DNA from 3 places in the Nonomuraea coxensis DSM 45129 genome. Region 2 is predicted to be linked to each of the others. Evidence: riboswitches for the same ligand, from Rfam matches in the RefSeq annotation. Region 2 holds a riboswitch; each other region holds the start of a gene.

Evidence for each region. A riboswitch is a leader RNA that binds a small molecule or an ion and turns the genes downstream of it on or off. The one in region 2 is predicted to bind cyclic di-AMP.
Region 1: another riboswitch for cyclic di-AMP. It lies ahead of Nocox_RS32155 (coiled-coil domain-containing protein); the one in region 2 lies ahead of Nocox_RS43865 (C40 family peptidase).
Region 3: another riboswitch for cyclic di-AMP. It lies ahead of Nocox_RS43815 (C40 family peptidase); the one in region 2 lies ahead of Nocox_RS43865 (C40 family peptidase).

The regions. Positions count from the first base shown of each region.
Region 1 is NZ_CP068985.1:6,862,523-6,865,789, forward strand. It holds gene Nocox_RS32145 (ATP-binding protein) at 19-501, shown strand; gene Nocox_RS32150 (DinB family protein) at 513-1,013, opposite strand; gene Nocox_RS32155 (coiled-coil domain-containing protein) at 1,017-1,967, opposite strand; cyclic di-AMP (ydaO/yuaA leader) riboswitch at 1,974-2,111, opposite strand; gene galT (galactose-1-phosphate uridylyltransferase) at 2,180-3,259, opposite strand; gene Nocox_RS32165 (DeoR/GlpR family DNA-binding transcription regulator) at 3,256-3,267, opposite strand, start outside.
Region 2 is NZ_CP068985.1:8,758,663-8,761,929, reverse strand. It holds gene Nocox_RS41070 (cytochrome P450) at 1-256, opposite strand, end outside; gene Nocox_RS41065 (LuxR C-terminal-related transcriptional regulator) at 726-938, shown strand; gene Nocox_RS43865 (C40 family peptidase) at 1,015-2,058, opposite strand; cyclic di-AMP (ydaO/yuaA leader) riboswitch at 2,064-2,214, opposite strand; gene Nocox_RS41055 (amino-acid N-acetyltransferase) at 2,491-3,060, shown strand; gene Nocox_RS41050 (RDD family protein) at 3,146-3,267, shown strand, end outside.
Region 3 is NZ_CP068985.1:7,510,859-7,514,125, forward strand. It holds gene Nocox_RS35190 (branched-chain amino acid aminotransferase) at 1-575, opposite strand, end outside; gene Nocox_RS35195 (3-isopropylmalate dehydrogenase) at 798-1,844, opposite strand; cyclic di-AMP (ydaO/yuaA leader) riboswitch at 1,957-2,097, shown strand; gene Nocox_RS43815 (C40 family peptidase) at 2,122-2,883, shown strand; gene Nocox_RS43820 (hypothetical protein) at 2,910-3,038, opposite strand.

The DNA.
Region 1 (3,267 bases), 1.9 Mb from region 2:
CGGGGAGGTATCGTCGGCATGGTAGAGGACCCTCTGGCCACTGCCGACTGCCTGCAGATCACCCGCGAGGTCGGTTTCGACCAGTTGCTCACCGGTCGCGGCGGCAAGCCCTACACCACCTCGTGCCCGCTGCCCTTTCAGGCCGACTCGGTGAAGACCGCCAGGGACGTCACCCGCTCCACCCTCCGGGGCTGGGGCCTGCAGGACCTGAGCGACGACGCCGCCCTCGTGGTCTCCGAACTGGTCACGAACGCGGTCAGGTACGCGATGCGGTCCTCAGGACGCCGCGAGATCGAGCTGCTGCTCATGCGGGTCAGCCCCCACGTGCTGCTGGCCGTGGCCGACCCCAGCGACGAGGTGCCGCGGCGCAAGGAGCCCGACTTCGTCTCCGAGAACGGCCGCGGGCTCTACATCGTCGAGACCTACAGCCAGAGCTGGGGCTGGGACCGGCTGGCCCGCGGCGGCAAGGCCGTCTGGGCGCTCTTCCGCACCGAGCCCTGATCGCCCTTTCGTCATTCGCCCGTGACGCCGTCGATGCGCTCGCGCAGGAGATCGGCGTGACCGTTGTGCCGGGCGTACTCCTCGATCATGTGGACGAGGATCCAGCGGTGTGAGCACTCGCCGCCGTTGCGCTCCCCCACGGCGTCGAGCGGCCTGGCGGCCGAGATGGCGCGGGCGCGCTCGATCTCGTCCCGCCAGGTGGCGAACGCCTCCTCCACCGACGCCGTGTCCACTTCCTTGAAGTCGGCGTCGTTGTCGCGGTCCTTGTCCCACAGCTTCGGGACGTCCTCACCGGCGAGCACCCGGCGGAACCACGCGCGCTCGACGTTCGCCATGTGCCGGACCAGGCCGAGCAGGGACAGGCCGGAGGGCTCGGCGCTGCGCAGGCGCAGCTGCCCGGCGGTCAGGCCGGCGCACTTGACGGCGAGGGTGGCACGGTGCCATTCGAGCCAGTTGCCGAGCACGGTGCGTTCGTCACCCGTGAGGGGCGGCGGGGTACGGGTATCTGTCATGTCTCAGTTCATGGAGATGTGGACGTGGTCGTAATGGTTCTCGGTGATGCTGCCACGGTCGGACATCGCGCGCCAGCCGGAGCCGGTGTTGATGCGCTGCTTCCAGATCACGTATTTGACGCCCAGTTTGCTCTGGTTCTGCAGGGCCCAGGCGGCGATGCGGTCGCCCAGGGCGTTGTTGGCCGCGCTCGGCATGCTGCCGCCGGAGCTCATCATGAAGTCGCAGGCGCGGCCGAGCGGGTGCTCACCGCTGGAGCCTGAGCGGAAGCAGCCCACCGAGAACGGCAGCGCGAAGTTCTTCGCCACCTCGGCGCGCATGAGCCGGGTGCGCGCGGTGATGTTGTCCGTGCCTGACGGCAGCTCGGGGGCCCAGCTCCCGTCGGACTTGCGGCCGGTGCCGTACGGGACCAGGTCGGCCAGCTTGTCCTTGATGTCGTCGATGACGTCCTCGGCCTCGTCGCGCTGCCCGGCCACCGTCGCCGCGTCCGCGCGGATCCTGGCCGCCAGCGCCTCGGCCTCGGCGGCGGCCTTCTTCTTCTCGTCGCGGGCCGTGGCGACGCCCTGCACCAGCGCCTGCTGCTCGGCGGTGAGCTGGTCGAGCACGGCCGCGCCGGCGGCGTCCGGCATGAAGCCGGGCACCGGCGGGTTGCCGTTCTGGTAGCGGAGGCGGGCGAGCTCGGCGACGCGCCGCTCGGAGGCGGCCAGCGTCCGCTCGGCCGTGGCCAGGCGTTCCTTGGCGCTCTTGGCGGCCTCCTGCGCCTCGGCCAGCTCGACGCGCTTGAGGTTGTACTGCTCGATGAGCTTGTCGACCTTGGCGTTGAGCCGCTTGAGCTGGGCGCGGAGCTGGGACTCCGTGGGCTTCGGCGCGGCCTGCGCGGGGTGGGGCGTCGCCAGGAGGACGGCGGCGGCGGTGACGAGTCCGATGGCGAAGGGCGCGGGGGGCGAAGCCGCCACGTACGGGGTTCCTCTCCCTCTGCCGGCCGGGTTAGCTGACGGGTTCGGGCGTGAGAGCGTCCCTACCACCGAAGTGGATTCACCCCAGATGCGGTGGGTCCCCGGCTCCCGGGCGACGCGCCCGGGATTAGGCGTGCGACGGCTGGTACGGCCGTTGCATATGGGGATGTTACTGGTAGATCACAAGTAATGCGACCTTAAGCAGAAATCAATTAGTGATCGAGTTGTGATCGGAGCATGCGTGCCGCCTCCTCCGGCAGCACGTCGTTGACGAAGGCGCCCATCGCCGACTCCGACCCGGCCAGGTACTTCAGCTTCCCCGGCGCCCGCCTGATGCTGAACAGCTCAAGCCGCAGGTACGCGAGGTCCCGCCCCTCCCGCACCGGCGCCTGGTGCCAGGCCGCGATGTACGGCATCACGACCCCGAACAGCCCGTCGAAGGCCCGCAGCACCGAGGTGTAGAGCGGCGCGAACGCCGCCCGCTCCGCCTCCGTCAGCGCCGGCAGGTCCGGCACCTGCCGGTGCGGGTAGACGTGCACCTCGAACGGCCAGCGCGCGGCGGCCGGCACGAACGCCGTCCAGTGCTCGTTGGAGGTCACGACCCGCGTGCCCGCGGCCCGCTCGGCGGCGAGGACGTCGGCGAACAGGTTGCCGGGGCCCTTGTGCCGGGAGGCCGCGCCCAGGTTGAGCTTCGTGCGCGGAGTGACGTACGGGTAGGCGTAGATCTGGCCGTGCGGGTGCGCGAGCGTGATGCCGATCTCCGAGCCCCGGTTCTCGAAGCAGAACACCTGCTCCACGCCCTCGACGGAGGACAGCTCGGCGGTGCGGTCGGCCCACGCCTCCATGACCAGCTCGACCCGGTCGTCGGAGAGCCGGGAGAAGCTGGAGTCGTGGTCGGAGGTGAAGCAGACGACCTCGCAGCGGCCGGCGCCGGGGCGGACCGCGCTCAGGCCGCCGGCGTCCTCGTACGTGCCGAGATTTCCGGAGAAGGACGGGAAGCGGTTCTCGAACACGACGACGTCGTAGTCGTAGGCGGGGATCTCCGTGTCGCGGCCGGGCGCCGACGGGCACAGCGGGCACTCGGCCGCCGTGCCCTTCGGCTGGAACGTACGGGTCTGACGGTGCCCCGCGATCGCGATCCACTCCTCCGTCAGCGGGTCGTAGCGCAGCTCCGAGGCCACCGGGCGGGGGCCGAGCTCGCGCCGGTCCACCGCGCTCCTGTCGGCGTCGTCCCGGCGGTCGAAGTAGATGAGCTCACGGCCGTCGGCCAGATGGGTGATGGTGCGCTTCACAGCGTGCC
Region 2 (3,267 bases):
GGTCAAGGCTGCGGGCGGCCGTCTCGCTCCAGCCCTGGAAGCGCTCGTGATCTTCCGGCGGGACGCCCAGCATCTCGCAGATCACCCTGACCGGCAGCGGGTACGCGAAGCCGGAAACCAGGTCGCCCTCCTCCGGCAGCGCGGCGATCAGCCCGGCGGTGACGGCCTCGACGCGCGGGCGCAGCCGCTCGACCATGCGGGGCGTGAACGCCCTGCTGACCAGACCGCGTAACCGGGTGTGATCGGGCGGATCCATACGCAGAAATGACTCGACGGGCTGACCTGGATTGACGCGATTGACAGGATTCGGGCCGTGCCCGAAGCGGGGGTCGCGGAGCATGGCGCCGCACAGTTCGTGACCGGTCAGGACGAACAGCCCGGCGGGCGTACGGAAGATCGGCCCGCGCTCGCGCAGTGCGTGGTAACGCGCATAGGGATCATCCAGAAAACCGGGATCCGCGGGATCAAAACCCAGAACGTCCGCCGGACCCGAGGGGGAGGGAGGGCCGCCCCCGGGCTGATCAACGACATCGGTCATCGCGCGTCCAGCATCCGGTCGGCATATGGCGAGTACGTCACATATGGGCGATCATGTCAATAGCGCTCGTCAAGGGCGGGGTTTATCACGCTTGACGACCTTTCGGAGATGCGTTTACCTTCTGCGAGACGAGCGGCTTTGGCGCGTTGTGAGGTCCACATTCTGCTGTTGGGGGGGAGGGCTCCCGATGGAAGTGCTCACTGAAGGCGTTGAGCTGAGCCACGCGGATCTGGCTTTACTCGGCGAGCTGGCCAAGGGCGTCACGGTGGACCGGGTGGGGAGACGTCTGGACATCAGCGGGCGCACCGTACGCCGGAGACTGCGCGGCATCTGTGATCGCATCGGCGTCGCGACGGCCATCGAGGCCGTCGCCTGGGCGGCGCGCCGCCAGCTCATCTGATCTGACGACACGCCTGTGCCCGGCGGGGTGGCCGGTCGGCTCAGCCGGCTCAGTCGGCTCAGTCAGCTCAGCCGGCTCAGTCGGCGATGCGCACCGCGCCCGCGAAGGGCCGGTTGCCGAGCGCGGCCACCCGTACGACGTCGCCGGTGCGCGGGGCGTGCACCATCATGCCGCCGCCGATGTAGATGCCGACGTGATGCAGGTCGCTGTAGAAGAAGACCAGGTCGCCGGGGCGCATCTCCTCGCGTGAGATGTGCCGGCCCGCGGTCCACTGGTCGCCGGTGTAGTGCGGCAGGGAGATGCCGACGCGCTGGAAGGCGGCCATGACCAGGCCGGAGCAGTCGTAGGAGTTGGGGCCTTCCGCGCCCCACACGTACGGCTTGAGCTGCTGCGTGAGCGCCCACCTGGCGGCCGCCGCGGCCTTGCCGGTGCCGGGGATCGGCAGGTTGACCCGTACAGCGCGGGTGCCGGGCCGCCCGGCCTCGCCGAGGGCGCGGCGGAAGAGGCTGCTCTCGGTCCTCGTGATCAGTGAGGTGATCTTGTCGCGCTTGGCGTCGAGGTCGGCGACGATCTCGCGCAGCTCCTCCATGCGGGCCTTGGCGCCGGCCTCGGCGCGGGTGGCCGCGTCCATGGCCTTGAGGAGCTGGTTGACCTCCTCGCTCTGCTGCGTCTCCAGCGCGTGCGTGGTCGCCGCCCGGTCGAGGAACTCCTCCGGGTCGTCGGACTGCATGAAAGCGAGGGAACGGTTGAGCCCGCCGGTGATGTAGGCGTTCTGGGCGAGCATGACGGCCTTGGCGCGCTTGGCGGCGAGATCGGCCTGGCTGTCGGCCAGGGTCCTCTGCGCGGCGTCCGAAGCCTTCTTGGCGGTTTTGTACTTCTCCCGCTGGCCGTTGTACTGCTCCGTGAGCGTCTCGATCTCGACGTGCAGCTTCTCGACCTTGTCCGACAGCTCCTTGAGCGACGGCTTGGGCTCAGCGGACGCCGGGGCGATGGGGGCCACCAGTAACGCGCCGGCCAGCAGGGCCGCCGCTCCGAGGCGGAACGGCCGCCGGAACCGTTCTCGATGGCGGGCGTCCCCGCCCGCCGTCCTCTCGTCCCCACGCGTGCGCGTGCGCTTCACCAACCAGCTCCCTTCCTCGACGCCTACCGGGTTAGCTGACGGGTTCGGGCCGGAGGAGCCCTACCGAACGATTCGGATTCACCCCAGTGATGGCGTGCGGCGGGCGCCATCGGCGGGTCCCCGGCTTCCCTTGCGGGAATTGGGCGTGGCTCCCGCGCGACACGCGGGGAACGTCGTCGCTGGACACTAATGCACTCCCGGTTCCTGCTCAACCAGAACTGCTTGATCTGTTGAGGTTTCACAACTGAAGGGTCACAAGGTGATCTCGTGATCAAGCGTACAGAAGAGACTTTATGTCCTCTTTGCCCTTGGTTCTGCCTGGCGTCGGCGGACGCCGGACCTGGGCCTGGAGACGACCGCGGCGGGCCCCGCAGCGGGGCCGCTTGAGGGAGTTAGGTCCGAGCCGTAATGACATCTGTACTCTGGAGAGCCATGGAGCAGGTGGCCGAGTTGACAGTGCCCGAGACCGCGGTGGTGGTCCGGCGTGCCCGCACGCCCGACGTCCGCGGGATCAGGCGCCTGGTCGACACCTACGCGGGCGCGGGTCCCCGGCTCCTGGAGAAGACCACGGTGACGCTGTACGAGGACGTACAGGAGTTCTGGGTGGCCGACCTCGGCGGCCGGGTCGCCGGATGCGGCGCCCTGCACGTCCTGTGGGAGGATCTCGCCGAGGTCCGCACGGTCGCCGTCGATCCGGAGTGCCGGGGCATGGGAATCGGCCACCGGATCGTGGAGGCGCTCATCCAGCAGGCCAAGGATCTGGGTCTGCGGCGGGTATTCTGTCTCACTTTTGAGATCGAATTCTTCGCCAGGCACGGGTTCCGGCCCATCCAGGGGACACCGGTCTCACCCGAGGTCTACGCCGAACTCCTGGCCTCGTACGACGAGGGTGTGGCCGAGTTTCTCGACCTGGAGCACGTCAAGCCGAACACCCTGGGCAACACCCGCATGCTGCTCCATCTGACATCGGGTGACGCGGACCTTGACCAATTGGAAAGGTGATTGTTGATACCTATGTCGATACGTTGGGCAGCACAGGCATGTGCCCTGACACGTGCCACATGCGCACGCGAAGCGAGGTGACACGGTGAGCACCGGACAGCCGCCGTATCCACAGGACGAATCCGGCGAGAACTCCGCGCCCGGCAATCCCCCCTACGGCCAGCAGCACCAGGGCCGCCACCCCGGCGAGCCCGACCCCGACGCCAC
Region 3 (3,267 bases), 1.2 Mb from region 2:
TCGGTGGACAGCCACACCGACACGGGCTTGACGCCGCCGCTGAAGTACGACGCCGCCGGCGAGGCGATGACCATGTACGAGTAGGTCCTGGACGGGTAGTTGACGCCGAGCCCCGCCTGCGTGGCGATCATGAAGGGCCGCAGGTAGAGGCTGTGCCCCTCGGTGGTCGGCACCCACTCCTCGTCGGTGCGGACGAGGAGTTCGAGCGACTCGACGAACGTCTCCTCGGGCAGCTCGGGCATGGCCATGCGGGCGGCCGAGCGGTTGAAGCGGGCGGCGTTGGCGTAGGGGCGGAACATCACGATGGACCCGTTGATCTGCCGATAAGCCTTCAGGCCCTCGAACAGCTCCTGCGCGTAGTGGAAGACCGCGGTGGCCGGGTCGAGCGAGAGCGGTCCGTACGGCGCCAGCCGGGCGTCGTGCCAGCCCTGGCCCTCGGTGTAGTCGATGGTGATCATGTGATCGGTGAAGGACTGCCCGAATCCGGGGTTCGCCAGTACCTGCTCCCGCTCGGCCGCGGTGCGCGCGTGGTCGGATAGCTGCACGTCGAAGCTGAGCTTCTGAGCGATGGTCATGACGACGGTCCTTCTCTCTGCGATTTCGCGAAATCTACCGAATCCTGCGGGCCCGCGGACCCGCTATGGCGCGGCAGTTCTGCCCGAAGGCAGCTAGTACTTCCTATTGTCTCGCCGTATGGGATGACAAGCTGCCGTTGGGGGGATTCAGCCGCTTTGGACAGCAAAAAGCGCCTGGCGATCCGATGCGGACCGCCAGGCGCGTGGTGAGGCTGGGCGGCCCTAGCCGGATACTCGCGCGGTGATGTCGTCGCCGATCTGCGACGTGGTGCGGCCGGTCCAGCCGGCCAGCCGCTCGACGATGTCGTCGGCGACCGCCTGCTCGACCTTGGCGGCCTCGGCCCGCAGGCCCAGGTGGTCGAGGAGCATGGCGACCGACAGGATGGTGGCGGTCGGGTCGGCCTTGCCCTGGCCCGCGATGTCGGGCGCGCTGCCGTGCACCGGCTCGAACATGCTGGGCGCCGTGCCCTCGGGGTTGATGTTGCCGCTCGCGGCCAGGCCGATGCCGCCCGCGATGGCCGCGCCGAGGTCGGTGATGATGTCGCCGAACAGGTTGTCGGTGACGACGACGTCGAAGCGCCCCGGCTGGGTCACGAAGAACATCGACGCCGCGTCGATGTGGCAGTAGTCGGTGGTGACCTCGGGGTATTCCTCGGCGACCCGGTTGACCGTGCGCTGCCACAGGTCGCCGGCGAAGGTGAGGACGTTGGTCTTGTGGACCAGCGTCAGCTTCTTGCGCGGGCGGCTCTGGGCCTTGTCGAAGGCGTAGCGGACGACGCGCTCGACACCGTAGGCGGTGTTGAGCGACTCCTGGGTGGCGATCTCGTGCGGCGTGCCGCGCCGCATGGCGCCGCCGGTGCCCGCGTAGAGGCCCTCGGTGCCCTCGCGGACCACGATCATGTCGATGTCCTCGGCGGCGGTGTCGGCCAGCGGGGTCTCGACGCCGGGGAAGAGCTTGACCGGGCGCAGGTTGACGTAGTGGTCGAACTCGAAGCGCAGCCGCAGCAGCAGGTCGCGCTCCAGGATGCCCGGGGGCACGCTGGGGTCGCCCACCGCGCCGAGCAGGATCGCGTCGTAGCCGCGCAGCTCCTGCAGCACCGGGTCGGGCAGCGTCTCGCCGGTGCGGTGGTATCGCGCCGCGCCCAGGTCGTAGTGCGTGGGCTCGATCTTCGTGCCGACGGCTTCGAGGACCTTGAGCCCTTCGGCGACGACCTCGGTGCCGATGCCATCGCCGGGGATGACGGCCAAGCGGATGTTACGCGACTCCATGCCGGTACCTTACCGGCTCGTCTCGCCTGACGAACACTCGGTCTCATTTTCCGGACCGTTCCGAGGAACGTCCGATTTGAGAAGTTTGCGATCTTTTGACCGATTCGTTAGCGTCCGTGCCCTGCCTAATTCACGCGGCGGTTCGCGTGGAGCCGGGGACCCACTCTCCCCAGGGGCGAATCGGCATCCGCCGTAGGGCTGCTTCCAGGCCCGAGCCCGTCAGCTAACCCGGCCGGCCGTTTGGAAGGACAGTCCCCTGTCTCGCATCGCCATTCTCGTGGCGGCGGGCGCGGCCGGCGTCGCCGTGCTCGCCTCCCCCGCCCAGGCATCCACCCCAGCCCCCCAGCCCACCCCCACCCAATCCGATCCCGCCCAGCCCACCCCCACCCAGCCCGATCCCGCCCAGCCCGATCCCGCTCAGCCCACCCCGACCCAGCCCGATCCCATCCAGCCCGATCCCGCCGGGGGATCCAGCACCGCCGGAGGATCTGACCCCTCCGGCGCGTCCACCCCCGACCGCGCGCCCAAGAACGACACCCTCGACGAGCGCGCACTCACCACCACGCTCACCGGCCCGGAGCTCAAGAAGATCCGGGACAGGCAGAGCAGGCCCGCCTGGAAGATCGCGCTGCGCTTCGCCATGAAGAAGCGGGGCATCCCGTACCTCTGGGGCGGGACCGGCAGGGGCGGGTACGACTGCTCGGGGCTCATGCTCCGGGCGTACCAGAAGGCGGGGATCCAGTTGCCCCGCGTCACCACGGACCAGTACGCGGCGTACGACAAGAAGGTCTCCTGGAACAACCTCAAGCCCGGCGACCTGGTCTTCTTCAGCAACCTCGGCCACGTCGGGATGATCTCCCGGCCCGGCTACATGGTGCACGCGCCCCGCACGGGGGACGTCGTCAAGGAGGAGAAGCTGTCGAGCTGGCGCAGGAGCGCCTTCGTCGGCGGCGTCCGGCCCGACCGCAAGGGCGTGCGGGAGTGGGCGGAGCGGCGCGAGACGCCGCCGCCGTCCATGCCCGTCGCGTCAGTGCTCTGACGCGGCCTCATGAGCGAGCCGGGGCCCTACCGGCCGGACTCCTGCGGGGCGCCGCCGTTGTCGCGGCGGTCCAGCGCGGTCTGCAGGGCCTCGGCGGCCTCGTCCTTGGGGTCGTCGGCACGGTTCCAGGCGTACATCTCGTACATGGTGGTCATCTCGTTTCGCGAAAGGCGTTGGTGACGGGAGGGTCGGACCCCGGTCGCGAATCCGAACGGGGCCTGATGCCGCGGTCCGGATCACGGACCGGACGGAAGGGACTTACCGGCCGACGCACGCCGCTCACCGCGGCGAGTCGCCGACCTGCCCTAACAGGCCTCGCCGCGGCAGGTAATGAGTACGGACACCTGGCGCATGTGCTTCCACGGTAACCGAGGAATCTCGTTG